DNA from 2 places in the Bacillus sp. PK3-037 genome. Region 2 is predicted to be linked to the other one. Evidence: a T-box and tRNA genes for the amino acid it is inferred to sense, from the RefSeq annotation. Region 2 holds a T-box; the other holds one or more tRNA genes.
The links. The T-box of region 2 lies ahead of tyrS (tyrosine--tRNA ligase). A T-box ahead of a tRNA ligase gene usually reads a tRNA of that ligase, here a tRNA-Tyr.

Region 1 (15,024 bases), 500 kb from region 2:
ACAGAGATCATTGCCATGATTTTGATCGTTTTTTTCTTTTGGCCCAAACTCTTAGAAATATCGTCGCCTAGTGATACAGCGGTCACCTTTTTGCTGAGAGAAACAGCTATGACGATACCCGCCAGGAAAAATGGAACGGCAAGCTTTAGAAAGTCGGGGCTCATTTGATGAAGTCTGGCGCTGTACCAGAAACTCAGATCCTGTGAAATTTGAAAATAGATCGATATGGCAGCCGCTAAACTATTAAGCAGCATGCTTGTGACTGTGCCAATGATGGCTAGCTGTACGGGCGTAAACCCGTTAGGCAGCATTGTTGCCAGGCCGAATACCAATGCGGCTCCAAATGCGGAGCCGATAAAAGAGTAAATGATCATTTCAAGCGAAGATGATTGCGGGAGCAGAACCATACAAAGCGTGATGATAAACGCGGAACCATCTGAAACACCCATAATTGAGGGCGATGCCAAATAATTGCGTGTGATGCCTTGCATGAGCGCTCCAGATACAGCAAGGGCTGCCCCAATGAGCAGAGCGCCGGCAGCCCTTGGAATCCGGGAATGCCATATGATTTGATGGTCTGTGTTTCCCGGATCAAAATGAAAAAGTGATGCAAAGACAATATCAGCATTAAGCTGCTTTGCGCCATAGAGGACGGAAAGCAGCAATGATAATGCAATAGCAAATGGAGAAGTAATCAAAATGATACGTGTCCACTGTTTTGAATACATACAAAAACCTACTCTAATTTAGTCTTGTGTTAATTTTTCAGATGCCGCTTTCAGGAAGCGGACTTTGCTCCAAGCCGTACCGCCTTGTGCAAGAGGATCAACTGAATTGACGTACACATGATCTTCTTTGACTGCTGTGAGGCTTTTCCAGATTGGATTTTTCTCTAAATCTTTTAATGCATCGGGTTTATCCGCATTTTCATCATCAGAAAATTGGACGAAAATGTGGTCAGGATTCATTTCACTGAGTTTTTCTAATGAAATCAGCTCTTGCGCTTTTGCGGCTTTGACTTCATTCGGCGCTTTAAGGCCTAAGTCGCCATAAAGAGTTGAGTTGAAGTACACTTGTTCAGGATAAATGTAAATATTTCCTTGTCTGATTCTGATGACAAGCGTTTTTGAATCTTTTGCTTGTTTACTGATTTTCGTTTTTGTTTCTTTTAGATCCTGTTCATAGTCTGCAATGATTTTTTTCGCTTTTTTCTCTTTTCCAGTCAACTGGGCAAGCAGCATCATATTTTCCTTCCAGTTTGATGAGATGTGAGAAACCGGAATGGTAGTGCCGGCCGTACTTATTTTTTGCAGGGTTTTTTCAGGGAACTTTGTAGATGCCAGGATCACGTCTGGCTGCATCTCAAGAATTTTTTCAATGTTTGGTTCCATTTTTTCCCCTGTAGGTGTTGCTTTATCTGTGATGTCCTTGAACATTTCAGGGAATTTTCCGGAGAATGAGATTGCACCCTGCGGATGAACGTCCAGCAGTTTTGCGTCTTCCATGGATTCAACGCTTCCCGTAATGGCAATCTTATCTGTCGGTACGTTTACTTCGTACGTTTTATCCAAATACTCGATTTTCTTTTTCTCGGACTTTGTGCCGTTCGCTTTGCTCGCAGAGGATTCTTCTTTGCTGCCGCAAGCTGCCGCCGTGAGTGCGAGAAGCAAGATTAATAAGGTAAGAGAGAGCTTTTTCATCTATAGTGCCTCCTGTTCAATTGATAACTATTATCAATTGGAATTATAGAGAATGAACAGACATAACACCATGGACAAATTCCATATTTATCATGGACTATCACCGGATAGCATAGAAATGGTTTGCTGAACAATCCGCTCATGTCCGCAAGCCGAGTACTCATTCCATGGGTCTGAAGAGAGGTGATACACACGTCCATTCCGCACTGCGCTTAGGTTTTGCCATATTTCCGACTGTTTTAATTGCTGATAATAAGCAATGGTTTCCGGCTCTTTAAAAAGAAAGAGCATGATACAGTCAGCTTGGCAATTTGTGATGTCTTCTAATGAAATCGCTTGTTCTGAAGGCGTGTCAGCCGGTTTGAATCCTAAATCTTCAAAGAAAACTTCGCGGACGCTGCGATTATGCGCCATATAAAAGCGCTGCTTATGCAGACGAAGAAAGAGATAACGAAACTCTTGAGCGTGCAGCAATGTCATTTTAGCGGCAGAAATCTGCTTGTCATAGGCTGCGAGCCACTTTTCAGCCTCCGATTCTTCCTTTAAAAACGAGGCGGTGTGCAGAAAGTGAGCTCTCCAGTTTTCTTCTGCAGGAAGGTAACATACTTCTGCAATGCTGTTCAGGCGCTTTTGCTCTTCTGAAGAGACAGAATCCATGCTGAAAATGATATCGGGTTCAGCTTGGGACAACGTCTGCAGGTTTTCCTCCCACTTTTCATTAAACCGATATGCGCTGAGCTGTACTGGAATATCTGCTGAATAATGCTGATAATAGTAAGCCGTCCATTTTGGATGGAGTGCGGCTGCAAATGGGATGTGATGGAGAGGAATGAGCTGCCCCATTGTTCCCTTTCCATAGGCGGCTAGTTTTTGCCTGCGTTTTTTCATATAGATTGTAGGTGAAGAGCCTGTGTGCTTTTTAAAGATTCTGCTGAAATAAAATTCATCTTGATAGCCGGTTTGATGGGCGATTTCTTTCAGTTTACAGTTGGATCTTGCCATAAGCCGCTTTGCTCGGGTAATCCGAGTTTTTGTAATGAATTCTGTTACGCTCTGGCCAGTCCATTTTTTAAAGGTTTCGCTGTAATGCTTGGCGCTGATTCCTGCCATTTTTGAGAGCTGGGCAAGTGTAATTTTCGTATCGGCATGAGTTTCAATGTAATGTTTTGTTTTTTCAATCGCAGATTGTGTATCGTTTTGATCGGATACATGAGCTGTGAATAGATCATAAATCAGGCTCTGAACCTCTATCACACATTTTAATTGAGAAAGCTGAGCTGATTCTGTCCATATTTCTGCAAGTTCTTGAAGCCGGGCTGAAAGGTTTTCGATATGTGAAACATTCACAAGGTTTAGACTGGATAAATCAGTTTCAGTGCATGGTTTTAAGAGATCTTGCCGGGCTTCCGCTGTATAGCAGTGAAGTCTGATCAGACACATATCTATATTTCTCTCTTCTGCAGGTATAATGCCGAAAGTCTCATGAGGCGGACAAACATACAGTGTCTTTTTTTGGAGAGGAGCGGTTCTCGTTCCGATAGAAATATGTCCATCACCTTTTAAATGAAAGATCAGCACGAATGAGTCGGCCAATTGCTGTTCTGAGAAGAGATCACTCGTTTTCTTCATATATTCAATTTGTACCGGATGATAAATCATTGAGTTTTGCAAGGAGAAGACCACCTTTTCAGAAACGCTCGCTTAAATGATAATCATTTTCAATAAGATTGTACCAAATAAATGAAAGTTTTCCTATATAAAGCGCGTTGTTTTTAGATTTAAAAAACCCTTGCCGCAATGTGCGGGCAAGGGAAAAAGACCATGCTTTTGTTGGGTAAGAAAATGTTACACGTGTAACATACCATTCTTAAGTCTTAATAAAGGAGATATTGTTTTCTGGTTTTATTGAATTGCTTCAGCTGTTTTTGATAGGTGTCAATGATTTCATCAATTGAAGCACCGTTCTCGATTTTCGTTCTAACCCAGCCGTTGCCTGCCAATTTATCAAATGAGCCAGACGCTAGGAATTGAAAATCATCAGGATAGAGGTCATGTATCATTTTAATAAGCGACAGTCCTGTTTTCACCGCTTCAAATCTTTCTCTGTCCGTAATATAGAGCTGCACGCCGTGGCAAAGAGTTCCTTGATGTTTAGAGAACGTTGGAGTGAAGGAGGAAGCTCTGAATGTAACGCCAGGCAGATCAAGACTGTTCATTTTATCTGCAAGCTCTGTGCTTTTGATAAAGGGAGCTCCGATCAACTCGAATGGCTTAGTCGTTCCCCGCCCTTCAGATATATTTGTTCCTTCAATTAACCCTGTTGCAGGGTATACAAATGTACTCTCTGCGGTTGGCATGTTCGGTGAAGGGAGGACGAATGGCAGTCTGGTTTCGTCAAAATCCATAGAGCGTTTCCATTGCTTCATTTTTACGACTGACATATCAGCATCAATATTAAATTCCTTGTTGAATAGTAAAGCCAATTCTCCAATGGTCATCCCGTGCTTTAACGGAATAGGATAGAGTCCGACAAAGGATGCGTACTCGGGCTCCAGCACTGGTCCTTCAACCTTTTTTCCGCCTTGGGGATTCGGGCGGTCCAGCACGATAAAAGGAATTCCGTTTTCTTTAGCGGCTTCCATTGCATATGCCATTGAATAAATGTACGTATAGTAACGAGTCCCGACGTCCTGGATGTCAAATAGAAGGACATCGACATTTTTCAGCATATCAGGAGTGGGTTTTTTCGTTTTTCCGTAAAGGCTGTATACGGGAACCCCGGTTTTTTCGTCAATGTAAGAGCCTACTTCGTCTCCTGCCTGAGCGTCGCCGCGAACGCCGTGCTCGGGCCCGAATAAAGCTGTCAGCTGAATATCGGGGTCTTCGTAAAGAATATCTACGCTGCTTTTAAGGGATGCACTCACACCTGTTGGATTTGTAATCAGCCCAACTCTTTTTCTCTTTAGCTGCTTTTTGTGTTGTGACAAGAGGATATCAATACCGGTCTGGACTTTAGGTTTTTTTGCTGTTTGTTTTTCTGAATCAGGCGAAGCTGAGGCGGCCGTTATTGTTCCGAACATCATAAGCCCTGCGAGAAGAACCCATACCGTTTTCTTCATATGCTCCTCCTTATTAAAGCGGTTTTCCCGTTTTGATGTTTACTCCATAGCCATACGGGTAAAGGATGTCTCCCGGTTTTGTGACGGATGGAATGTCGACTGGCAGCGTGCCCTTTGGCTTTGATTGTCCGAAGATCACTTTAACGCCGGCCGGAATATTCGGCTGAAGATAACGCCCGTTTGCATACCCTTTAAAACCATAGACGGCAATCAAAGCTCTTGCTTCTTCGAAATTGGCGGCATCATATGGATTGCGCAGACTCATTAAGACAAATTGCTTTTTGTGCTGCAGTGCGGCATTCATGACAGCTCTCGGAAAAGCGGTGGCCCATTTGCTTGAATCTGTTACCGTGTCGTCGATGACACCGTCGTTGACGACAGGGTCATTTTTTACAACGTAAGAGCCTGTAATAATATAATCAGCTTCTTTTACTTGTTTTTCATCCTCAGCATTAAATACCTTTTCTGCAAAGTTCATTTTGTTAAGGGAAACAGATTTGATTTTTTTTCGCTGCATTAAATCGTGAATGGATTTTTCAATGGATGCTGTTTGTTCCTCGTAAGGTGCGGCAATTAAGATTCGGCTGCCTTTTTTGGGTTTGAAAGGCAAGGTATGCTGATCATTTTTTAATACTGTCACTGCCTTTTCAGCGATTTTTTGCTCTGTCTTCGTATGGTGCCTGCTTCCCACTGTTTTGAACGCTTTCTTCACCTTTTTATCTATGCTGCTGTCATGCTGAGCGGGGTAAATACCGCGCTTTATTTTCAGGGAAATGATTCTTTCCACCGATTTGTTGATTTGCTGTAAGGGAATGTCTTCATTTTTAACGGCTTCTTTTAAGGAGTCAATCACGCTTGCCAACTTTTGTTCATCTTTTAAAGATGTAACTGAGACAGGCATTAACGCGATATCAACACCGGCCTTTATGGCCATGACGACGGCCTCTTCCTGACCGAAATGATCTGCTATGGCTTTCATATTGAGAGCATCAGTGACGATTATACCGCCAAATCCCATTTCCTCCCGAAGCAGCCCGGTCATTACTTTCTTTGAAAGTGTAGCGGGAACCATAATATCTGATCCATCAAGCTTGCTTTTATATGTGGTGTCGTCAAAGGCTGGGAATTGAACATGAGCTGTCATCACCATATCTGCTCCGGCATCAATCGCTTTTTGAAAAGGGTAGAGTTCAACCTCACGAAGCCGTTTCTGGTTATGAGAGACGAGCGGCAGTCCATAATGGCTGTCAACGTCAGTGTCTCCATGTCCCGGGAAATGTTTAAGAGCAGAGGCGATATTTTGCCGTTGCAAACCTTTCATAGAATATAAACCGAGTCGTGCTGTCAGTTCACGATCAGAACTGAATGATCTCACACCGATCACGGGATTATCAGGGTTATTATTAATGTCCAAGACCGGGCTGAAATCTGTATTGATGCCTAAGACAGAAAGCTCTTTTCCAATCATGCTGCCGGTCTGATAGGCATTGATTCTGCTTCTTGTTGCGCCAAGCGCCATATTGCCTGGGAAATTAGTGCCCTCCCCTAATCTTGTCACGATCCCGCCTTCTTGATCAATGCTGAGTAAGAGCGGAATCTTGGGGCTGGCCTTTTGATATGCGTCTGTCAGCCGTACCGTTTGTTCAGTTGTTTTTACATTTTCTGCAAATAGTATGACGCCGCCGAATTGATATTTCTTGATGAGGCCAGCGACTTCCTCATTCATTTTTGTGAAGGCTTGCGGAGAAGACTCACCTTCCTTTTTCCAGTTTCTGAAATCCGGCATCAGCATCTGGCCAAGTTTTTCATCTAACGTCATACGATCAACGATCTGTTTGGCATCTTCTGAGCTGCGAGGTTTTGCTTCAGCTGTCTGACTGACGCCGAGAAAACATGAAAGAAAAAGGACGGTGGAAAGGATAAGCGAAATGACAGGTTTCATAACAACTTCCTCCTATCGTCGATTATTTCATTGCTTCATAAATCGCGGTAATGACGCTTCCGTAACTGCCTGTTGAAAATTGGTCACCCTCAAACACGTTCGGATTTTCCGCTGGATCAGCGACAGGTGAATGCTTTTTATTTGTTAACAAAGCGATGCCTAAATTGTATGCCGGATCAATGATGGTAACCGTTCCTGTCCAGCCAGTATGTCCGTACGCATTTTCGCTTGCATAAGGGCCAAACATCCATTCCATGTTTTTACTGCCGTTTCGCCGCCATCCAAGGCCAAACGTCGGATCTGTTGCTGATGGCGCCGTAAAAAGGTCAGCTGTTTTCTGATCGAATAATGAAACGTTTCGGTACGTTCCTTTGTTTAACATGACTTGAAGCAGAATCGCCATATCCTCAGCGTTTGAAAACAGTCCGGCGTGGCCCGAAACGCCTTCCATCGAATAGAAGGCTTTTTCGTCATGTACTTCTCCTTGCAGCGTGTCTGTGCGGATATGAGGAAAATGGATAACACCGTCTCGTGTATTGCCCATACGTTCAGTGGCCGCGAACTGTTTTGCTTTAAAGCCCTTTTGCAGCGGATTGTACAACGTATGTTTCAGCTTCAGCGGTTTGTAGAGCTCTTGTTCCGTATAGACATCAAGCGGTTTGCCGGTGAGTTTTTCGACAATACAGCCGAGAAGCATGTATCCAATGTCACTGTATACGTGTTTTGTTCCTGTTTCATAATCCAGCGGGATTTTCATCAAGTATTCAATGGTTTTCTCCCGCTCCTGAGAATAATACATTCCGGCTTTTTCCGGGCTGTAAAAGTAGAAGCTGGATGGAAGCCCTGATTGGTGCTGCAGGACATCAATGACACGAATGTTATCTTTCCCTTTGATGCGATCTGCAGGCTGATCCTTGAAATCAGGCAAATAAGCAGATACCTTTTCATAAACGTCGAGTTTGCCTTGGCTGACTAAGCGCTGTAAAGCAAAATTGGCCGCATATATTTTTGTATTTGATGCCAAGTCAAACATCGTGCGGGTTTTCATTTTTGCCGGACGGCGCAAGAGTTCAGCCCCGTCATATTTTTTACTGTAGCCGTATGCTTCTTTTTTGATCATACGTCCGTCCTTCACGACGACTAGAACGGCGCCGGGGAATCCTGCTGCAATGTCCTGTTCAATCACCTGATCAACCTTCCTTAGTTTCTTCGGCGAAAACTGTGCAGTTTCTGGATTTATTGTTTTCGGCTCAACCTGGTTGTCTGCTTGATGGAGGGCGGTTTGTGCGAAGGCTTCGTTCGGCGTCAGAATGGACACGGTTAAAATAGCGCTGAGTAATGCTAATGTCTTCGTTCTCACAAGCTTGCTCCTTTCCGTGTTTCTATGCCGTTACTATTCCTAAAACGTCATCATTTAATCGAACTGGGCAGCCATTTCATCTTTATATCCGAAAGCGTAGGTCAATAAAAAGCCGGCCGCATAGGAAATAAAGAGACCAATGATATATAAGATGATTTGAGAAGGCAGAACCAGAAAAGAGAGCGGCAATCCTGAGACACCGATCGCAACTGTGGCTACCTGAAAATAAGCTTGAAAAGCTCCGCCGATCCCCGACCCTAAGCATGCTGTCAAAAACGGACGGCCAAGCGGCAGCGTGACACCGAATATAAGAGGTTCACCGATGCCGAGCAGTCCTGAAGGAAGACCCCCTGTGATCGCTTTTCTCAGTGTTTTTTTCTTTGTTTTAACGAAGATGGCGAAGGCTGCGCCCACTTGTCCTGCGCCTCCCATGGCAAGGATAGGGAGAAGCGGATCATCACCGATCGAATTGATAAGTTCCATGTGCACCGGCGTCAGGCCTTGATGTAGCCCGGTGACAACGAGAGGGAGGAAGGTCGCGCCCAGAATAAAGCCTGCAGCGATTCCGCCGATGTCTAAGATGGACAGAAGACCGGATGTGATGACATCTGAAATGAACCCGCCTAAAGGCATGAAAACGATATACGTCAATATTCCAGTGATCAAAAGTGAAACAGTTGGAGTTACGATAATATCGAGTGATTGAGGAATAAAGCGGCGGACGAATTGTTCTGTGTAAGCAATGAATATAGCTGCGAATAGAACGCCGATGAGGCCTCCCCTGCCGGGAAGAAGCTGTTCTCCGAATAAGCTGATCTTTGCGATTTCCGGGTTAATGATCAGAATCCCTGCCAGAGCGCCGAGAGCGGGCGTCCCGCCAAATTCTTTTGACGCGTTAATGCCGACGAGAATGCCGAGATAAGTGAACAGGCCTGATCCGATGACTGTGAGGACAATAGCTGTTTGTGATTCTGCAGAGAGCCAGCCGGCTTGGATTATCGCTTTGGTAATCCCGGTAATTAAGCCTGAAGCGACGAGTGCGGGAATGAGAGGTATGAAGATGCTGGCTATTTTACGTAGAAAAAGCTTAAATGGAGTGGCGTTCTTACGATTGATATCGGATTTCTTTTTGGCGGCGGCCTCTTTTAGATTAAAATCTTCTGATGATACCAGCTTCGAAAAAGCAGCGGTGACATGATTAACGACACCAGTGCCGAGGATAATTTGCAGGGTTTCAGCTTCGACGACTCCAAGGACGCCATCAAGTTCTCTTAACGCCTTACTATCCGTTTTGCTGACATCGTAAGGCGTAATGCGCAAGCGGGTCATGCAATGCGTATAGGAAGAAATATTGGATTCCCCCCCGCATAGCTCAAGGATTTTTTCCGCCAGAGTATTGTAGTGTTTTTCTTTGCTCATACAAACCCCTCCCTTTCAAGGTGCCTTATGTCTTTCTCATAGATTTGATTGCTTCGCTCGTTTTATCAATGCAGCCGACCGTTTCTTCATACTGCTCGGCCGCCATGCTGAAAAACAAAACATCAATCATAAAAAGCTGGGCGAGACGGGAGGAAGTGGCTGCGCTTCGAATCAGGGCCTCGTTGGAATGGGCTGTATATAAAGAAACGTCGGCTAATGCAGAGACGGAGGTTTGGCTGAATTGGGTGAGGCTGATGATTGTGATGCCTTTTTCCTTCGCCATCGAAAGCAGCTCGATGATTTCCTGTGTCTCACCTGAAAATGAAATGGCAAATACAATGTCTTTTTTATCTGCATTTGCGATTAAAGATGCCACAAGATGAGTGTCCGTGAAAGCAGTCGCCTGTTTATGAATTCGAAGCCATTTTTGCTGAGCGTCCTTGGCGACAATTCCCGAGGCGCCCAGACCGAAAAAATGTACAGTGTTCGCTTGAAGCAGCAGAGAAACAGCGCGCTCAAGCTCTTGAAAATCCATGAGATCTGAGGTGTCTTGAATTGCTTGAATGGCATTGCCGGCTGCTTTTTCAGAGATGGAAGGCAGCGATTCATGATGAGCGATGTCCCGGTAGCCTTGAACAGCAGGCTTTGCCAGATCGCCCGCTACCCTCATTTTTAAATCCTGAAATCCTTTTAGTCCCAGTGACTTGCAGAGCCTGATAACGGCAGCGTCACTTGAATTAGCTAAGGCGCTGATTTCGCTGACTGTGCTTTCTATCGCTTTGTGGGGGTGGGCTAATATGTAGTCCGCAAGCTTACGCTCTGATTGTGGCAACTTGTGTTTCATTGATTGAATGATAGCTAACCCGCCTGTCGCCATTACTGTCTCTCCTTATCATGAATGGTAGTTTTCAATTGCTTTGTCTATAAAACCGTTCGCTTCATCAAGCAATGTTTTCGCTTTGTTTTGATCTGTGCTGGTTTTGAGCATAACAATTGCTGTTTTGACATGAAGATTCGCCTGTTCAAGTGTGTATTGCGCTTTCTCATAAGAAACGTCTGTGAGGCTTTGAATGATGCTGATGGCGCGTTCTTTTAGTTTTTTGTTGCTGACATTGACATCCACCATCAAGTTTTCGTAGACCTTGCCGATTTTGACCATTACAGCGGTGGATATCATGTTTAGAATCATTTTATGAGCGGTTGCGGCTTTCATACGTGTCGAGCCTGTAATGACTTCTGGCCCGACGACGACCTCAATGCTGTGATCAGCGTGTTTGCTGATGGCAGATTGACTGTTACAGGTAAGGGAGACGGTGTTTGCTCCGATTTTGCGGGCGTATTTCAGCGCACCCGCTGCATAAGGCGTACGGCCGCTTGCTGCAATCGCGATCACTGTATCGGCTGAGGTGAGATGGATGGATCGTAAATCCTCGGCACCTGCTTCTTCATGATCTTCAATTCCCTCAGCCGCCTGCAAAAATGCGTTGGGACCGCCTGCCATTAATCCGATTACCTGATCAGGACTGACGCTGTAGGTCGGAGGACATTCAACTGCGTCCATCACACCGAGTCGGCCGCTAGTGCCTGCACCTGCGTAAATGAGCCGTCCGCCATTTTGAAAGGATTCATACGCGCATTCGACGGCTGCTTCTATATCGGGAAGGACACGCTGAACGGCGGCAGCGACTTTGATATCTTCATTGTTAATCATTTTTAAGATATCGAGGGTGTTTGCTTTGTGTATTTCCGATGTTTGGCTATTGCGTGATTCCGTGGTAAGGCTGTGAAGATTCAATTGTTCTGACATGAGGAAGCCCCCTGTGTAAAAATATATCTTAATATTCAGTATATTCATTTCTGTCATGATATTTCAACTATCATTTTTAATTTTTGAAACTTTATTTCAAAAGAGGCTATAGGAAATAATGAAGTATCAGCTGTTCGCCAAGCGGCCCGATTTTTCGGCGCCCTTTATCAAGAAATCCTGTTTTCATATATAGCTGCTTTGCACGGGTGTTCAGGTGATTGACGGCTAAAATGATTTCATCGCACCATGGGAAATACCCTTTAACAAAAGAGGGAAGCTGAAGCATGGCTTTTTTCGCATAGCCTTGTCCGTGGTGGGCAGAGTTTAATGATAAGGAACTGAGCAATAAAGCAAATGGATTGTTGGAATAGGGAGCAATGGTTTCTTTTGACGTATGCAGAATGAAAAAGCCTATTGGCAGATCACCTTTTAAGATGACAACCGGATAGCGCTCCTGAATGCTTAGGGCCTGGGTCAGCACCTCTTTTGGGAGAGCGGTAAAGCGTTTGTCATCATTGTGTAAAGTAAATGCGTGAAGCTCCGGCAAATGCTCAGGCTTATAGAAGGATAAAGAGATATCTTGCGTCATGATGAGCCTCCTTATAATATGTCGTCTAACTGGTTTTCAGAAATTACACGGTACCCTGCTTGTTTTAATAGCGCGGCGGTTACTCCGTTTCCAGCGATTTTTTTGCCTGAAAATGAGCCATTATAGATGAAATTGCTTCCGCATGATGGGCTGTTTTCTTTCAATATGACGGCAGAGGCGTTGATTTCTTTTGCATAGGCCAATGTTTGGGCCGCGCCCTTCATATATAAATCTGTTACATCTTCTCCTGAAGACGTTATGATTTTCGCGGCTCCATTAAGAACATCCTCACCAGTGCCTCCGATGATTTCTGCTGGTTCCCGGGGAGTGGAGAACCCGCCGAGAAGCTCAGGGCAAGCCATCACTGCTTGTTTTTCTTCAATCAGTTTTCGGATTTTCTCTGATGCGGCATGCGAACCGTTGTATCTGCATTCAATACCGCCGAGGCAAGAGCTGACTAGTATCATATTGGTATCTCCTCTCTTAATTCGATCTATATCTATCTTAAAATAAATGATAAATGGTAGGAGGCTTTTTCAGTTAAAAAAGGGGTAAAAAAGTTTGAAAATAAAAAATTTAAATTTCCTCTTTACAAAAGGGGGGTAACCTGTATATAATAACTTTTGTCAGCTCGACGAGAACACAAACGGCCCGTTGGTCAAGCGGTTAAGACACCGCCCTTTCACGGCGGTAACACGGGTTCGAATCCCGTACGGGTCACCATTTGGAGGATTAGCTCAGCTGGGAGAGCATCTGCCTTACAAGCAGAGGGTCGGCGGTTCGAGCCCGTCATCCTCCACCATCTTGCCGGTGTAGCTCAATTGGTAGAGCAACTGACTTGTAATCAGTAGGTTGGGGGTTCAAGTCCTCTTGCCGGCACTGTTTTTCTTAAAAATATGGAGGGGTAGCGAAGTGGCTAAACGCGGCGGACTGTAAATCCGCTCCCTCAGGGTTCGGCAGTTCGAATCTGCCCCCCTCCACCATCATTGGGCTATAGCCAAGCGGTAAGGCAACGGACTTTGACTCCGTCATGCGTTGGTTCGAATCCAGCTAGCCCAGTCACAGACACCTTTGATCAAAAGGTGTCTTTTTTCTTTTTGAAAAATCATTCCAATTTCTAACTGTTCAGTCTGTATAATAATTTTAAAAATATGTTAAGGTAGTTTATTCACAAATTGCCATCTACACCCTGCCAAAAATTTGTTAAACTTATTTTATAAAAAAATTGAAACCTTTAGAAACGAAGCTCGTATACATACAGACCGGTGAAGGCAGAGGTTAGATAAATATGGAAATGATGATTAAAAAGAGAATTAAGCAAGTCAAAAAAGGCGATCAAAATGCATTTGCGGACATCGTAGATATTTACAAGGATAAAATTTATCAGCTTTGCTACCGTATGCTTGGCAATGTGCATGAGGCGGAAGATATCGCACAAGAGGCTTTCATCAGAGCGTACGTCAATATCGACAGTTTTGATATCAACCGGAAATTTTCAACTTGGCTTTATCGAATTGCGACCAACTTGACCATTGACCGCATTCGCAAAAAGAAGCCGGATTATTACCTCGATGCAGAAGTGGCGGGTACAGAAGGCTTGACGATGTATTCCCAAATCGCCGCAGATGGAGTGTTGCCTGAAGATGCAGTCGTATCGCTGGAGCTTTCACACACGATTCAGCGGAAAATATTAAAGCTTCCTGACAAATACAGAACTGTCATTGTATTAAAGTATATTGATGAACTCTCATTAATTGAAATCGGCGAGATTCTGAACATTCCTGTGGGGACTGTAAAAACGCGGATTCACAGAGGCAGAGAGGCTCTTAGAAAACAATTAAGGGATCTTTAAGTGGGGTGATGAAATGAGCTGTCCTGAACAAATTGTGCAGCTTATGCATATGCATCTTGATGGAGATATCCTTCCGAAAGATGAACAAGTATTAAAAGAACATCTGGAGGCATGCGAGGAATGCAGAAAGCATTTTTATGAGATGGAAAAATCCATTGCGCTCGTCCGGAGCACATCGCATGTCGAAGCCCCCGCCGATTTTACCGCTAACGTCATGGCAAAATTGCCTAAGGAGAAGAAAAGAGCTTCTGTGAAAAGATGGTTCAGATCCCATCCGGTTATCGCGGCTGCTGCGGTATTCATCATTTTGATGGGCGGCGGATTGTTAAACAGCTGGCACAATGACCACAACTTCAGCGTGTCGAAGCAGCCGAATCTGGTCGTGCAAAACAACACTGTGATCGTGCCAGAAGGTGAGACGGTCAAAGGTGATGTCACCGTCAAAAACGGCAAGCTGATTATTAAAGGGAAAATAGACGGGGATGTAACCGTTGTAAACGGAGAAAAGTATATGGCCTCTGCTGGACAAGTCACCGGTCAAATTGAGGAGATTAATCAATTATTCGACTGGACATGGTATAAAATGAAGTCTGCGGGGAAAAGTGTATTCAATGCATTAGACCCGAACGGAGAAGAGTAAAGCGTGTGGCGCGCTTTACTCTTTTTTAGGTTCTCAAACGGCTGGCATATTTCACTTGCCAAAATGAAATGTGGTATAATGGGCTCGCTATGTAAAGTACATATGCGTAACACATTAAACTTCAAAATACGAAATGACTGAATTCTTGGAGGACGAGGAAATGGCTTTTGAGGATATCCCTTTTTTGCAGTACCTCGGCAATGCCGTTGATATTCTCCTTGTTTGGTATGTGATATATAAACTGATTATGGTGATACGCGGCACGAAGGCGGTTCAGCTCTTAAAAGGAATCGTTGTGATCGTGCTTGTCCGTATGGCCAGTCAATATTTGGGCCTCAGCACGCTTCAGTGGCTGATGGACCAAGCGATAACATGGGGATTTTTAGCAATTATTATTATCTTTCAGCCTGAGCTGAGAAGAGCGCTTGAACAGCTTGGACGGGGCCGCTTCTTCTCGAGGAGCGGCACGCCGGTTGAGGAAGCGCAGCAGAAAACAATTGAGGCTATAACGAAAGCGATCAATTATATGGCGAAACGCCGGATCGGCGCCCTTTTAACCATTGAGCGGGATACTGGAATGGGGGATTATATTGAGA
Region 2 (15,024 bases):
TACGTTTGTTGGCGGATACATTTTTGACTACATTTCCATCTTCGCGGTCTATCTGCTCTTCGCCATTCTCAGCATAGCGGGCGCAGGGCTGACATTATATTTAATAAAAGCAGAAAAAAATAAACATACGCTTCATCAGCCGGCTGTTACTTTTAAACCATAACGACTATAATGAATAAAAAGAAAGGAAGTGTGCTATGAACGGGCAAGAGCGGAGCAGCATTTCTAAAGGATTACAGGTTGATATTGTCTTGAAAGCGGATCAAAAAACAGGAAAACTGACGCGAGGCACAGTGAAGGATATTTTGACGAAATCAAGCTATCACCCGCACGGCATTAAAGTCCGTCTGGAAGATGGCCGTATCGGACGCGTCCAGCAAATCATTTCTACATAAAAAATCTGCCCTGAACCGGGCAGATTTTTTCTTTTTATTTTTTCTGCAGAAAGACAACTTTTAAGTAATTGCCTTCCGGATATGCTGACATCGTTTTAAAGTCCTCCGGCAATGTAAATTCCTCTATGATCGTATAGCGTTCATTTGTTTCTTTGAACGCGGCATCGATAAAGCCTTTGAATTTCTTCATTCCGAAGGCGCTGCTGTTTGTAGAGGCGACAATGATGCCCTTGTCGGCTGTAATGGCGATCGTTTCCTTCAGCAGATTTTTATAATCCTTGGCCGCGCTGAAGGTGCGTTTTTTTGTGCGGGCAAAGGATGGCGGGTCAAGAACAATCAGATCAAAGCGCAGATCCTTTTTCGCCGCATATGAGAAGTATTTAAAAACATCCATCACTTTAATATCGTGCGCCTCGTAATCCAGCTTGTTCACGCTGAATTGCTCGATCGTTTTGGCGAGGCTTCGATTTGCCACGTCCACGCTCGTTGTTTTCTCCGCTCCGCCTAACGCTGCCGCCACTGAGAACGCACCCGTATAAGAAAACGTATTTAAGACATTTTTCCCACTGGCATAGCGGTCTCTTATCGCTTTGCGCACATGTCTTTGATCTAAAAAGATGCCTGTCATGGCGCCTTCGTTTAAATCAACCGCGTATTGTATCCCGTTTTCTTGAATGATGATCGGGAACTCGCCTCTTTCTCCCTTCACGAAATCATCATCCTCGACATACTGTCCAGCCGTATCGAAGCGTTTCTTTTCGTAAATCGCTTTATATTCAATATCCAGTTCATCCAGAGCGGCAATCAGCGTTTCTTTAAAAGTGTAAATGCCTTTGCTGTACCATTGGAGCAGCAGGTACCCGTCATAATAATCAACGGTGACGCCGCCAATGCCGTCGCCCTCACCGTTGAAGAGGCGGAAAGCCGTTGTATCAGGCGCCGCAAAAAGATTTGCACGCGTTTGTACCGCTTTTGTTAATTTACTGAGGAAAAATGCTTGGTCGATTTGCTCATTTTTATTGCGGGTAAGCGTCCAGCCGACCCCTTTGTTTTGCAGGCCGTAGTAGCCCCTTGCGAGAAACTCGCCGCTTTCAGACACGACATCAACGAGGTCGCCTTCTTTGACGTGCCCCGCACTGCCGGTGAGAGCTTCCTTTTCGATAAGCGGATAGCCTTTTTTGATTTTTGCAGCATGTGCTTGCTTTAGGGTGAGTAGCTTCATATATGTTCGTCCTCTTTCTGTTTGCTTTTTCTTATCGTACCACAAAACGCCAAGATGTCTTCATTGACAGAAAGGAAAGGTTTTTCTACGATAGACAAAAAGAGTTTCTAGGAGGAACAGCATGGCAAAACGAATTGACCATACAGGCATTATGGTAAGAGATATGAACGCGTCCATTTCATTTTATGAAGAGGTTCTCGGCATGAAATTGAAGGACCGCATCACTCATACGAACGGTATTATCGAGCTTGCTTTTCTAGGCTTTGAAGATGGTTCGGAAACAGAAATCGAACTGATTCAAGGCTACAGCAGCGAGCTTCCCGCCGAAGGTAAAGTGCATCACATTGCCCTGCTGACTGATGACATCGCGGCCGAATATACAAAAGCGGAAAGAATGAATGCGACATTTATCGACGAAGAGATCACAACACTTCCAAACGGGTATCGGTATTTTTATATCGAAGGTCCTGACGGCGAGTGGATTGAGTTCTTTCAGCGGTAAGAAAAAAGAACGTATCTCTGTTTAGGGGTACGTTCTTTTCTTACCTATACCAATTCATATACGTAGTTTCATCGCAAAACATGGCCTCCCAGCCCATACGCTGAACCATGTCATGAATGTTTTCATCTTTCGCAAGAAAAACATTCATGAATGAGTCGTATACACTCATAAACACAAAATTCATTTTCTCATCAGTCAAAATGAGTTCTGCGGCGGCTTCATCAAGAACCGTCCGCAAGTTAGCCTCAGTTGTGTCCAGAAAGCCGCTGTTTTCCACAATTGGTTCTGAGTAATAAAACCGATTGGAGCCCTTGTAACGAAGCACTTTTACCAAACCGGGAATATGAAAATTTGAAATATGGTCCTCACTAGGATAAAAGAGATCTCCTTTTAAGTTCGCATGTAAAAGTTCAGCCAAATCCTCTCTCGCGTACTCATCCCTTAAAGCAAATATCGATGTCTTCAAAGCCAGCGCCAGCTCTGCATGTGTTTGGAATCCGCATGAAGACATGATCTCTTTCCATGTAACTGCTTTTCCTTTTTCCCTTACTTCTTGATCATTTGGATAAATATGCTCATACTCATTTTTTCTCTTAGCTTTTTCCCACCCTTCAGGCATTTGAATAAAAGGAGAAAATAAAATAGCAGCTGATGTATATTCAACTGGTATTTGTTTTAAGATTGGTGATTCGTCATCTAACCATATGTATTCTAGCATGCGCACCCCCTTTACATATTCTAACATTTACTCATAGTTGATAGAAGATCATCAGCCCTTTAACAGCTGATGATCTATTACAGCTTACATCACGTCACATTTTTATCCCCGGATTCAACCGCACTCTCTTCCTTCCATTTTTGATGATCCCATATTCTGAAAAACGGGTAGTAGAGAGCACATGTAATGAGCAGGTTCACCAGCTGCATGACCGCTCCCGATACTTTTCCGCCTGTCGCCAGGTACCCTGATATGAGCGGCGGCATGGTCCATGGCACGGCGATTCCGGCGGGCCTTGCCACCAGCCCGGTGCTCATGCCGATATAAGTGGCGGTAATGGTGAGGAGCGGGGCTATGATGAACGGAACGATAAGGAGCGGGTTCATCACAATCGGCATGCCGAAAATGATCGGCTCGTTGATGTTAAATAGCGCTGGACCAATCCCTAATCGGCCGAGCTGCTTCATCTGTTTGCTCCGGGACCGCACAAGCATTGTGAGTACAAGCGCCAGCGTTGCTCCGCTTCCGCCGACATTGATCCAAATTTGAAAAAACTGAGTCGTAAAAATACTCGGCAGCGCCTCGCCCGCTTGAAACGCGAGACGGTTTGCATCCATCGCGCCATACCAAATCGGCGCCATAATACCGCCGATGATCGAAGCGCCGTGAATGCCGCACGCCCAAAGCAGCATTTGCACGAATTCAGCGATCAGACTCCCTCCGAGGCTGCCGCCAAGGATGGAAAGCGGCGTGCCGAGCAGGTCTCCGACGACATTGTGCAGGCTTTCAAAAGGCGTCATTTCAATCAGAAGACGCGCCAGCCATATAAGAAATACGATAATAAAGCCGGGAATCAGCGCGACAAATGATTTGCTTACCGCCGGCGGCACGCCGTCAGGCATGTTAAACACAATATTTTTTTGAATGATGTACCGGTAGACTTCAGTCGAAAACAAGGCGATGATCATGGCGACAAACAGTCCCTTGCTGCCGAGCAATGTAATGGGAATTCCGCCTCCGACCATGATTGATTCTGTTGAGCCATCCGGTGTAAAAGGCACCTCGAACGGCGTTGCCAATAAGAAGGCTGCAATTGAAATCGCTCCGGCAGACAGGGCATCAACACCGTAGCTTTCCGCCAGCCGATAGGCGATCCCGAAAGCCGCAATCATTGCCATAATATCGAATGAAGCATTGACAGGATAGCCAAGCTTATCCGCCCACTGTTCCCCAAACACACTCGCCATAAAATCAGCATAACCGGGAATCGGCAGGCTGGTTAAAATCAAAAAGACAGAACCGATAATAATCAGCGGCATGGTCAAAACAATGCCGTCACGCAAAGCGCTGAGATGCCGCTGCCCGGCAATTTTCCCAGCGACAGGCATGATTTTTTCTTCCATCACCCGAGTGAATGCGCTCATCTGAAAAGCCCCCTTTTTTCACTGCTCTGTAAACAACCTTTGCAATGTTTTCTTTATCTTATTTTGAAAACGTTTACAAATTCATGCAGATTTTTTCCTCTTTCTGCGGAAAAAATCTGCATTCTTCTGAACAACCCTCTCAATGAAAAAATCTTTCCTCTTATTATCAAAATCACATTTTCCTCCGATATATATATCAAACATCATAGAAAAAGGAGAAGAACCATGAAAAACACGTTTTGCAAACTTGTTGTATCAGTCACTCTGTTTTTCAGTTTTCTCGCCCTAGGGCCTCTTGCACATGCAGAAACCAGCAGCGAGAAAGAGGTCATTGTGGTCTATAAAAACAAAGACGGCAAAGAAACCGTTCTGGACAGTGATGCTGAGGTTGAACAGCATTATCAGCATCTTCCGGCGGTAGCTGTCACAGCAGATCCAGAGACAGTAAAAGAATTCAAACAGGATCCTGATATTTTGTATGTCGAAAACAATGTCACGTTCACCGCAGCGGACAATACAGACCTCAAAGTACTGTCAGAGAACGCCGACACCTCTGACAACTTCGAACAATGGAATCTTGAACCGATTCAGGTCAAACAGGCTTGGAAGGAGGGGCTGACAGGCAAAAACGTCAAAATCGCTGTCATTGACAGCGGGATCTCCCCCCACGACGACCTGTCGATTTCCGGCGGGTACTCAGCTGTCAGTTACACTTCTTCTTACAAAGACGATAACGGCCACGGAACACATGTCGCCGGGATTATCGGCGCTAAGCATAACCGCTACGGAATTGACGGCATCGCACCGGAAGCACAAATATATGCGGTTAAAGCGCTTGATCAGAACGGCTCGGGAGATCTTCAAGGTCTTCTCAAAGGGATCGACTGGTCGATAGCGAATGGAATGGATATCGTCAATATGAGCCTTGGCACGTCTTCAGACAGCCAGATTCTTCATGACGCCATGGACAAAGCATATGAAAAAGGCGTACTGCTCGTTGCCGCAAGCGGAAATGAAGGAAACGGTAAGCCAGTCAATTACCCGGCGGCATACAGCAGTGTCGTTGCAGTGTCAGCGACAGATCAACACAATCGGCTCGCAGCCTTTTCAACGACAGGAAATCAAGTTGAATTTTCAGCACCGGGAACAGACATCACGAGCACGTATTTACATCAATATTACGCGACGGGAAGCGGCACATCTCAAGCGACACCGCACGCCGCTGCCATGTTTGCGTTATTAAAACAGCGTGATCCTGGCAACACGAACGTGCAGCTTCGCGCCCTCATGCGGAAAAACATCGTTGATCTCGGAATTACGGGCCGCGATCAGCAATTCGGCTATGGCCTGATCCGGTATAAAGCCCAGCAGGCAGATCAAGCGTACGCGGCGGCTGAGCAAGCGGTCAAAAAAGCCGAACAGACAAAAACACAAGCCGATATCGACAAAGCGAAAAAGCTCGTCAGCAAGCTGCCGAATTCCAGCGCCAAGAAAGCTTTGCAAAAAAGACTGGATAACGTTCAGGCATCCAGAAATGTAAAAGACGCGAAGGACAAAGCGGCAAAGGCAGAAAAGTATAAAACCCAGCAAACCGTTGATACAGCACAAGCCGCGATCAACAAACTGCCGAACGGCACGGATAAAAAGAACCTGCAAAAACGGTTAGACCAGGTCAAGCGCTATATCGCATCAAAGCAAGCGAAGGACAAAGTCGCCAAAGCGGAAAAAAGCAAAAAGAAAACAGATGTCAGCAGCGCTCAATCGGCAGTCAGCAAGCTTCCGGCAGGCTCAGAAAAAACGTCCCTGCAGAAGCGTCTCAACAAAGTGAAAAGCAGCAATGTAAAAAAGGCGCAGCAATCCGTCGCCGCAGCGGAAAAGAAATCAACTGACGCAAACGCGGCGAAAGCCCAAAAGGCCGTCAATGAACTTCAGTCCGGAAAAGACAAAACGTCATTGCAAAAACGGTTAGATAAAGTGAAGAAAAAAGTGGCGGCAGCTGAAGCCAAAAAAGTCGAAACGGCCAAGGCCAAAGTGAAAAAAGCGGAAAAAGACAAGACAAAAAAATCAAAAACAGCCGCTCAGTCCGCAGTCAATCAATTAAAAGCATCCCATGAAAAAACAAAGCTGCAAAAACGGCTGAACGCCGTTAAGCCTAAGAAGTAATTGAAAAACCTTTAAGACGTAACGCTCGTCTTAAAGGTTTTTTCATCTGTTAAACTGTGTACGCAACCTTTTTCCCATTTTTTTCACAGGCTTTTCATACTATTGCTATCCTGCTGTGAACAGCATAAAATGAACGTTATTACAGATATCAACTGCATATTGCGGGATTGTGACTGGCAAGCAGGCAAGACCCAACGATGCAAAGGGAGTATTAGTGCCTAGAAAAAGAAAGGCATTTTAACTCTTCTTTTCGTGTTGGGCTCGTAACGGCGCCAATGACATTTCTGCTTCATATGTTCCGTATGCCCCGTCACCCGACGAGGGCATTTTTTGACGGCTCTGCACGCTTTACATTTTTCTCACTTTTTTCATTTTGATTGTCAACTTTTCATTTGATACGATGAACAAGCCGACTTTTCTTCAGCAGAGGAGGTTTTTATTGTTTGCAAAAAGAAATTGCGAAAGAATTATTGCTCCTCGCAGGAGGAAAAAGCAACATTATCAGCATCAGCCACTGTACAACTCGTCTTCGTTTTGAAGTAAAGGATGAAACGAGAATCGACATACGTGCTATTGAGAATCTGCAAGGTGTGCAGGGCACCTTTTTCAGATATGGCCTGTTCCAGATTATTTTTGGGGCAGGTATCGTCAACAAAATTTATAAAGAAGTCGTTTGTGTGTGGGAGGCAGCGCCTTCTGAAGAGGCTGTTCAAGAGAAACACACCAGACGCAAGCTGAACCCCGTCACAACATTTGCTAAAACGCTGTCCGATATTTTCATGCCGATTATTCCGGCGATAACAGCAAACGGTTTGCTCATGGGGCTGATCGGCATGATTCAGGTCTTTCACTGGTTCTCTGCCGACAGCCCGTGGATCAAAATGCTGGATCTCGTGTCCAGCACCGCCTTTATTCTCCTGCCGATTTTGGTTGGCTTCAGTGCCGCCAGACAATTTGGCAGCAACCCATTTTTAGGGGCATTGATAGGAGGGCTTCTGACTCATCCTGATTTGCTTGATCCATCCATGCTCGGCAGCAAAACCCCCGCTTCCTTGGACATATGGGGGCTGCACATTCCATTGATGGGCTATCAGGGCGCCATTATACCGATTCTTCTCTCCATTTATATCATGAGCAAAATTGAGAAGCTTTTAAAAAAGATTGTGCCCAAGTCACTTGATGTCGTGATCATTCCCTTTATCACTGTGATGGTGACAGGGTGTCTCGCGCTGATTGTGATGAACCCCGCCGCAGCTATCATCGGCCAGGTCATATCACAATCGATTGAATACACTTATCACCACGCGGGCATTGCTGCCGGAGCTCTTTTCGGGGGTATCTATTCCACTATCGTTCTATCAGGCTTGCACCATAGCTTTTATGCGATTGAAGCGACTTTGCTTGCTGACCCTTATGTGGGTGTGAACTTTTTGGTGCCGATATGGTCAATGGCGAATGTGGCGCAAGGCGGAGCGGGACTGGCGGTTTTCTTCAAAACGAAGCAGTCAAGCCTGAAGAAAATCGCGCTCCCCGCTTCCCTTACCGCGTTTTTAGGCATTGTGGAGCCAATTGTTTTCGGAGTAAATGTGAAGCTGATCCGCCCCTTTATTGGAGCCGCTATTGGAGGCGCTCTCGGCGGGGCATATGTAGTTGGGGCACACGTCGTTTCGAATTCCTACGGACTGACCGGCATCCCGATGATTTCAATCGTGCTGCCGTTTGGCATTGCGAATTTTGTTCATTATATGATCGGTTTTTTGATCGCGGCCGTCTCTGCTTTTATAGCTACATTGTTTCTTGGGTTTAAAGAAGAGACAGAATAACTGGATTTATTCGATTTCATTCATAAAACGGGGGATGAAAGGACAAAAAGCTATGAAAATTAAAAGAATCTTAAATCATAATGCAATCGTCGTAAAGGATCAAAATGAAGAGAAGATTCTCTTGGGTGCAGGAATTGCGTTCGACAAAAGAAAAAATGATATTGTCGATCCGTCTAAAATCGAAAAAACATTCGTCAGAAAAGATACACCTGACTATAAACAATTCGAAGAGATTTTAGAAACATTGCCGGAAGACCATATTCAAATCTCCGAGCAAATTATTTCCCATGCTGAACAAGAACTGAACATCAAAATCAACGAACGGATTCACGTTGCGTTTTCAGACCACCTCTCATTTGCGATCGAACGCCTGAGCAACGGAATGGTCATCAAAAATCCGCTGCTGAATGAGATCAAAGTTCTTTATCCGAAGGAATTCCAAATCGGCATGTGGGCTAGAGCGCTGATTAAAGAGAAACTGGGCATTGAGATTCCTGAGGATGAAATCGGCAATATCGCCATGCACATTCACACAGCGAGAAACAACGCCGGCGACATGACACAGACACTTGATATTACAACGATGATCCGTGATATTATCGGCATTATTGAAACCCAGCTGTCGATCAACATTGTGGAGGATACCATTTCTTACGAAAGGCTCGTGACCCATTTGCGCTTTGCCATTCAGCATATCAAAGCAGGTGAAACCATTTACGAGCTGGATTCAGAAATGATCGCCATCATTAAAGAAAGATTCAAGGATGCTTTCCTATGCGCCAAAAGCATCGGCACATTTGTGCAGAAGGAATACGGCTTTGAGTTTCCTGAAAAAGAATTGTGCTATATCGCCATGCATATTCAGCGCTTCTATCATCGGTCAGTGGCCCGCTGACAAACCAAAAAACGCTTTTGATCATCTCAAAAGCGTTTTTTCATATATAGATTATTGATTGATAGCCGGGTTTCCGATCGTATTCCACTTTGTATAGGACATGTAATGGAAATACTCATCGCGATACGGATGTTTTGTATTGGAGTTCCAAGGCTTTTCTCCGCCGCAGAAGTGGACGATTGCCGGGTTTTCTCTCGTTTCATTATATTGCTTCCGTCCTAACAGTGTCGGAGGTGTTTTCAGTTTTAACATGATGTATGTTTGAGCGTTCCAGCGCGGATGAAGCTCATACCACTTATCATATAAGATCGCGTTCAGCGCATCTTGGTCATGTAACACAAGAAAATCTTCAGAACCGTTTTCATTGATAAAGTTGAGAACTTTTTCTGTGATGTTTTGCTTTCTCCAAGGTTCCATATCAATAACCATAATACCTGAGTTAAAATATTTTCCCGTGTCAGTGATATTCATTTCTTTCAAACGTTCATGCTGCCCCGCATCTTCCACAGCAGCAACGGTGTATGGAGCGATGTCCAAGTCCCATAGTTTCGAAATATCCTCAAGGACAAGTGCATCACAATCGACATAAATCATCCGCTTAATGCTCTCATCCTTAATTAAGTCAGGAATCGAAATGCGGTAATACGCCGCTTTTGTAATATGGCTGCTCTCCACCGCATGTTCATACATATTGGTATCCACTTCTAAAAACTCAATCGGCACACCGAACTTCAATGTGGTTTCTTCCAGCCTTTTTTTGTTATCAGGCTCAATTCCCCCATCAATCACATATAGCTTTACTTTTCTGTTCTGGTCCATGTTTGTCAATAAAGAAACGAACATCCCACCTAAATGACGAGCATAATTATCATCTGCGCATGATACGATATGCATAATTTCATCTTTCTTCAATGGTATTCATCTCCCTTTGTGTTGTACAAGTTACATTCCCTTTTTCAGAAAATTAAACACCAATCTCCAATATTTTTTAAAACAGAATGTGCTATACAACAAAAAAGGTGTTATTTTTTGAACATCCGATAAAGCCAATAAAGGATGAAAAAGCTCGCGATCGTAATGGCTTCAGCTGAGGCGATATACCATGGCCAAGGCCCGAGAACATCCAATAGCGAAGAGCCGCCCGGCTTTTTCGTTAAATACATATAATTCGCATTCAGCCAGCGGTCAACCAGATAAATGATCCCTCCGTACAGATTGACAATCAAAACAGTCACCCATAAAGAGCGCTGTCTGAGTCTGTACGTGCCAATCACCGCCATAAGCAGACAGGACAGAAACACGGACCCGTGCGAAATAAAAAAGAGTATATACCGCACATGCGGAAATGAGAACATACCAAGGTCTGGGGTCAGAAGCGCCTGAAGCGAGCTTCCGATGCCGACAAAATACAAAAACACAAACAGCTTTCTGCTCTTTGTCACCAGCATGATCGCTGATAAATACACAGACAAGTCACTCAGCTGAAGAGGCAGAGAAGTCCGCACCGACCACCTGCCCGCGGCGATCATCCATATTTGGTAACCAATTTGTGAAGCAAGCAAAAGAAACACAAACAAATAGCGCAGAAATGTACTGAATGCCGGCCGGCTGATTGGCCGGCGGAACAAAAACAAAAGAATGGCAAGCATGCCGATCAAGCTTAATGTCAGTGCATGCTCTGTCGAAAACAGATGAAACGGATCGTGTTTATACACGCCTTGAACATATTTTTGCACAACTGCACCCCCGTCTGCGGGTTTTTCTTTATTGTGGTGTTCTTTTGGCTTTTTTTATGCAACCGAAAAATATAGGCTTGAAGTTCACCATCGTCTTTGCTACAATTCATTTCATAGCTAATGATTCTGATAATTTAAGGCGGCGACAAATGGAACGTTTAGATAAACAGCAGCAGCTTCGCAAAGAAGAGCATGACACACTCAGCAAGCTTAAACAAATGCCCGTTGAGTCACTCAACCTGGAAGCCATTTCGATCGCGACGAACCTGTATCGGTCTGCGCAAAGGCTCCGTGTCAAAATGGAGACTGAGGTTCTTTCTTCTTACAAATTATCTTGGACCGCTTTCTCCATTCTTTACGATCTATGGGTATGGGGCAAACTCGAAACGAAAAAAATCGCTGAGCTGTCAGGCATTTCAACAGCAACAGCAAGCAACGTGATCAAAACGCTCGAAAAAAAGGGTTTTTGCTCCAAAAGCATCGATACCAGAGATCGGCGACTTGTTTTTGTCACAATCACTGCATCCGGCAAACAAGCGATCGAAGACCTCTACCCCGAGTTTCACAAAGGGGAAACGGAATTGATTACGGGCATGACAAAAGAGGAGCAAAAAACCCTGACAGGACTGCTTAGAAAAGTAGCGGACAATCTTCATACATCATAAGCTTTGACGGGAATCCAGTAGCGGTTTGTTTCCCTGTTTCAGAGAGCCGGCGGAAGGTGCGAGCCGGCACACAGGCAAACGCGAATTACCTCCCCGAGCTTTCTTTGTGAACGTTAGTAGCAAAGGACGGGAAACCGTTATTCGAATGAGCGGAAGACAATGTCTTCAACCAGGGTGGTACCGCGTGCATTGAGCCACGTCCCTTATCGGGATGGGCTCTTTTTTGTGTTTGTAAAAAAGGAGGAAAAATGATGAGAACATTTGAGCAGCTCACAGCAGCACAGCAAAAAGAGGTAGAAAGACAGCTACAGCTATACATGACAGGCGCCCACGAAGTCATACCGCCGGAGGAATTAAAGGCAAAGCTCGTGAAATCAATTTCCACGGGCACGCCGCTTAAAATTAAGCTCGGATTAGATCCGTCTGCACCGGATGTACATTTGGGCCATACGGTTGTGTTAAATAAGCTTCGCCAATTTCAAGAAAACGGCCACATTGTCCAGCTGTTAATTGGGGATTTCACAGGAAAAATTGGTGATCCGACCGGAAAATCGGCAGCCAGAAAGCAACTGACTGATGAAGAAGTTCAGCACAATGCCAAAACCTACTTTGAGCAATTCGGAAAAGTGCTCGATCCAGAAAAAGTCGAGCTTCACTATAACTCAAAATGGCTGAAAACATTGAATCTGGAAGATGTCATTGAATTAGCAGGGAAAATAACGGTAGCCCGCCTGATGGAGCGCGACGACTTTGAAGAACGCATCGCCATGCAAAAACCAATCTCACTGCATGAATTCTTTTACCCATTGATGCAGGGATATGATTCTGTCGTTCTCGAAAGTGATATTGAATTAGGCGGAACGGATCAGCATTTCAATGTCCTCATGGGACGGCATTTCCAAGAACGATACAACAAAGAAAAACAAGTCGTCATCCTTATGCCGCTTTTGGAAGGCTTGGATGGCGTCGAGAAAATGTCGAAGTCGAAACACAACTACATTGGCATTAACGAACATCCAAACGACATGTACGGAAAAACGATGTCACTGCCCGACAGCCTGATGAAAAAATACATTCATTTGGCAACGGACTTGGAGCTTGAAGAGAAAAAACAGATCGTGAAGGACTTAGAAACCGGCGCCGTTCATCCGCGTGATGCCAAAATGCTTTTAGCCAAAACAATCGTCCGAATGTATCACGGAGAGAAAGCAGCAGAAGCTGCCGAACACTCGTTTAAAACAGTCTTTCAGGAAAACAGCCTGCCGGAAGATATACCAGCCGTAAACTGGAAAGGCGAAAAAACGATAGCGATGATTGATCTGCTCGTCAAGCTAAAACTCCTCTCTTCGAAGAGCGAGGCGCGCCGCATGATTCAAAACGGCGGTGTACGCATCGACGGAGAGAAAATAACAGATGTTCACGCCAAAGCAGAGATAAGAGAGAATATGATCATCCAAGTCGGCAAACGCAAGTTTTTAAAGCTCCAATAGTTTGATATTCCGAAACGCTTATGACCCTTCATTCATAAGCGTTTTTTTGCAGGTATAAAGCACTGTCTTTTCAAAAACGCTCTTCATCTTGCAGGAAACTCCTTTAGCATCCCGAAATATTCCCCAACCATACATTTAGGGGAGGTTTATTTTTGATGAAAAAGCTTTTGACTGTCATGACGATGGCTGTTTTAACTGCCGGCACACTGCTCTTGCCGGCACAGAGTGTCACCCCTGCCGCGCACGCTGTACAACTATCAGATAGCGAGCGCGAGCTTCCATTCAAAGCAAAGCGTGCGTACTCTACCATTTCTCAGCTAAGTGAAGCAATCGGCCCCAGAATAGCCGGAACTGCCGCTGAAAAAAAGAGTGCCTTATTGATCGCCTCAACCTTGAGAAAATTAAAGCTTGATGTGAAGGTTCAACGATTCAGTATCCCTGACCGCCTTGAGGGAACGCTGTCTTCAGAAGGACGCGATATTCTTCTCCAAGCGGCGTCCGGCTCGGCTCCGACTGAGGAACAAGGACTAACGGCTCCGCTTTACAATGCAGGCTTGGGCTATCAAAAGGACTTTACCGCTGACGCCAAGGGCAAAATCGCCTTAATTTCCAGAGGAGACCTGACTTATTACGAGAAAGCCAAAAATGCCGAAGCCGCCGGAGCGAAAGCTGTCATCATTTATAACAACAAAGAAAGCCTCGTGCCTATGACGCCAAACCTGTCGGGAAATAAAGCCGGCATTCCTGTCGTCGGAATTAAGAAAGAAGACGGTGAAACTCTTATCCAGCAAAAAGAAGCAACCTTACAACTAAACGCATTCGCAAACCAAACCTCCCAGAACATCATCGGTATCAAAAAGCCAAAGAACATCAAAAACCCTGATATTGTGTACGTTACAGCCCATTATGACAGTGTTCCTTTCTCGCCCGGCGCAAATGACAACGGATCAGGCACATCTGTCATGCTGGAAATGGCACGCGTCTTGAAAAGCATTCCTTCTGACAAGGAAATCCGCTTTATCGCCTTTGGCGCTGAAGAGCTCGGCCTGCTCGGCTCCTCTCATTATGTAGATCATCTATCAGAAAAAGAGTTGAAACGAAGCGAAGTAAACTTCAACTTAGACATGGTGGGTACAAGCTGGGAGAATGCGTCTGAGCTGTATGTCAACACATTGGACGGACAATCTAACGATGTTTGGGAATCCAGCCATACGGCTGCTGAAAAAATTGGGTTTGACAGCCTGTCTCTGACACAGGGAGGATCATCTGATCATGTGCCATTCCACGAAGCCGGCATTGATTCCGCCAACTTTATTTGGGGAGACCCGGAAACAGAAGAAGTTGAGCCGTGGTATCATACCCCCGAAGACTCGATCGAACATATCAGCAAAGAACGCCTTCAGCAGGCTGGCGACCTTGTGACAGCCTCTGTCTATGAAGCTGTGAAAAAAGAGAAAAAACCAACCGGCAAGAGGGCACATATCAAGGCAAAAGCCTCTGATATTTATGAAGATATCAAATAAAAAAAGACGGCACATTGCAGCCGTCTTTTTATAATAATCAGCTATTTAGCCGTCTATAAGTAAAGCTCTCAGTTTATCTGCCGTATTTTCTTTCTCTAACGGCCGATAAATGGTCAGTTTCAAATCAGGAGAGTCATATATTTGTAATGTCATATGCTCCATTACCATTGTGCCCGCTGCCGGGTGATGAAGCACTTTTTCTCCTGCGTGTGTGCCTAACACTTCGTGGTGGTTCCACCATTTTTTAAATTCTGGGCTTACTTCAGTTAACTCACCGATCAGCTCTTTTATCCACGCTTCCCCGAGAAACCGGCTGGCAGTCGATCGAAATTGCGCGATGAGTTTTTTGGCGTGGCTTTCCCAGTCATCCAGCAGATTCCGGTACTCTTTCGACGTGAAACATCGCCATATGGCGTTCCTTTCCTTTCTGCCCATTTGGCCAAAATCGCCGAACACAGCACACGCCGC

Region 1: it has a tRNA-Tyr gene. The T-box ahead of tyrS (tyrosine--tRNA ligase) is inferred to sense a tRNA for this amino acid. The anticodon was not compared.

What each region holds. Positions count from the first base shown of each region.
Region 1 covers NZ_CP096408.1:3,932,347-3,947,370, reverse strand. The annotation lists gene M1D69_RS20240 (FecCD family ABC transporter permease) at 1-728, opposite strand, end outside; gene feuA (iron ABC transporter substrate-binding protein FeuA) at 747-1,700, opposite strand; gene btr (bacillibactin transport transcriptional regulator Btr) at 1,791-3,371, opposite strand; gene M1D69_RS20225 (exo-beta-N-acetylmuramidase NamZ family protein) at 3,575-4,819, opposite strand; gene M1D69_RS20220 (glycoside hydrolase family 3 protein) at 4,833-6,761, opposite strand; gene pbp4b (penicillin binding protein PBP4B) at 6,784-8,121, opposite strand; gene M1D69_RS20210 (PTS transporter subunit EIIC) at 8,176-9,540, opposite strand; gene M1D69_RS20205 (MurR/RpiR family transcriptional regulator) at 9,566-10,417, opposite strand; gene murQ (N-acetylmuramic acid 6-phosphate etherase) at 10,433-11,347, opposite strand; gene M1D69_RS20195 (GNAT family N-acetyltransferase) at 11,454-11,936, opposite strand; gene M1D69_RS20190 (2-thiouracil desulfurase family protein) at 11,948-12,403, opposite strand; tRNA gene M1D69_RS20185 (tRNA-Glu) at 12,585-12,659, shown strand; tRNA gene M1D69_RS20180 (tRNA-Val) at 12,663-12,738, shown strand; tRNA gene M1D69_RS20175 (tRNA-Thr) at 12,743-12,815, shown strand; tRNA gene M1D69_RS20170 (tRNA-Tyr) at 12,835-12,919, shown strand; tRNA gene M1D69_RS20165 (tRNA-Gln) at 12,924-12,995, shown strand; gene sigW (RNA polymerase sigma factor SigW) at 13,225-13,788, shown strand; gene rsiW (anti-sigma-W factor RsiW) at 13,802-14,428, shown strand; gene cdaA (diadenylate cyclase CdaA) at 14,589-15,024, shown strand, end outside.
Region 2 covers NZ_CP096408.1:302,576-317,599, reverse strand. The annotation lists gene M1D69_RS01655 (MFS transporter) at 1-163, shown strand, start outside; gene M1D69_RS01650 (YwbE family protein) at 198-395, shown strand; gene M1D69_RS01645 (class I SAM-dependent rRNA methyltransferase) at 430-1,617, opposite strand; gene glxA (glyoxalase GlxA) at 1,739-2,119, shown strand; gene M1D69_RS01635 (DUF2711 family protein) at 2,160-2,837, opposite strand; gene celB (PTS cellobiose transporter subunit IIC) at 2,927-4,261, opposite strand; gene M1D69_RS01625 (S8 family serine peptidase) at 4,487-6,424, shown strand; gene M1D69_RS01620 (sucrose-specific PTS transporter subunit IIBC) at 6,868-8,247, shown strand; gene M1D69_RS01615 (PRD domain-containing protein) at 8,300-9,142, shown strand; gene M1D69_RS01610 (glycosyltransferase family 8 protein) at 9,194-10,054, opposite strand; gene M1D69_RS01605 (YwaF family protein) at 10,165-10,878, opposite strand; gene M1D69_RS01600 (MarR family transcriptional regulator) at 11,028-11,543, shown strand; T-box leader at 11,538-11,750, shown strand; gene tyrS (tyrosine--tRNA ligase) at 11,792-13,033, shown strand; gene ywaD (aminopeptidase YwaD) at 13,189-14,556, shown strand; gene M1D69_RS01585 (helix-turn-helix transcriptional regulator) at 14,602-15,024, opposite strand, start outside.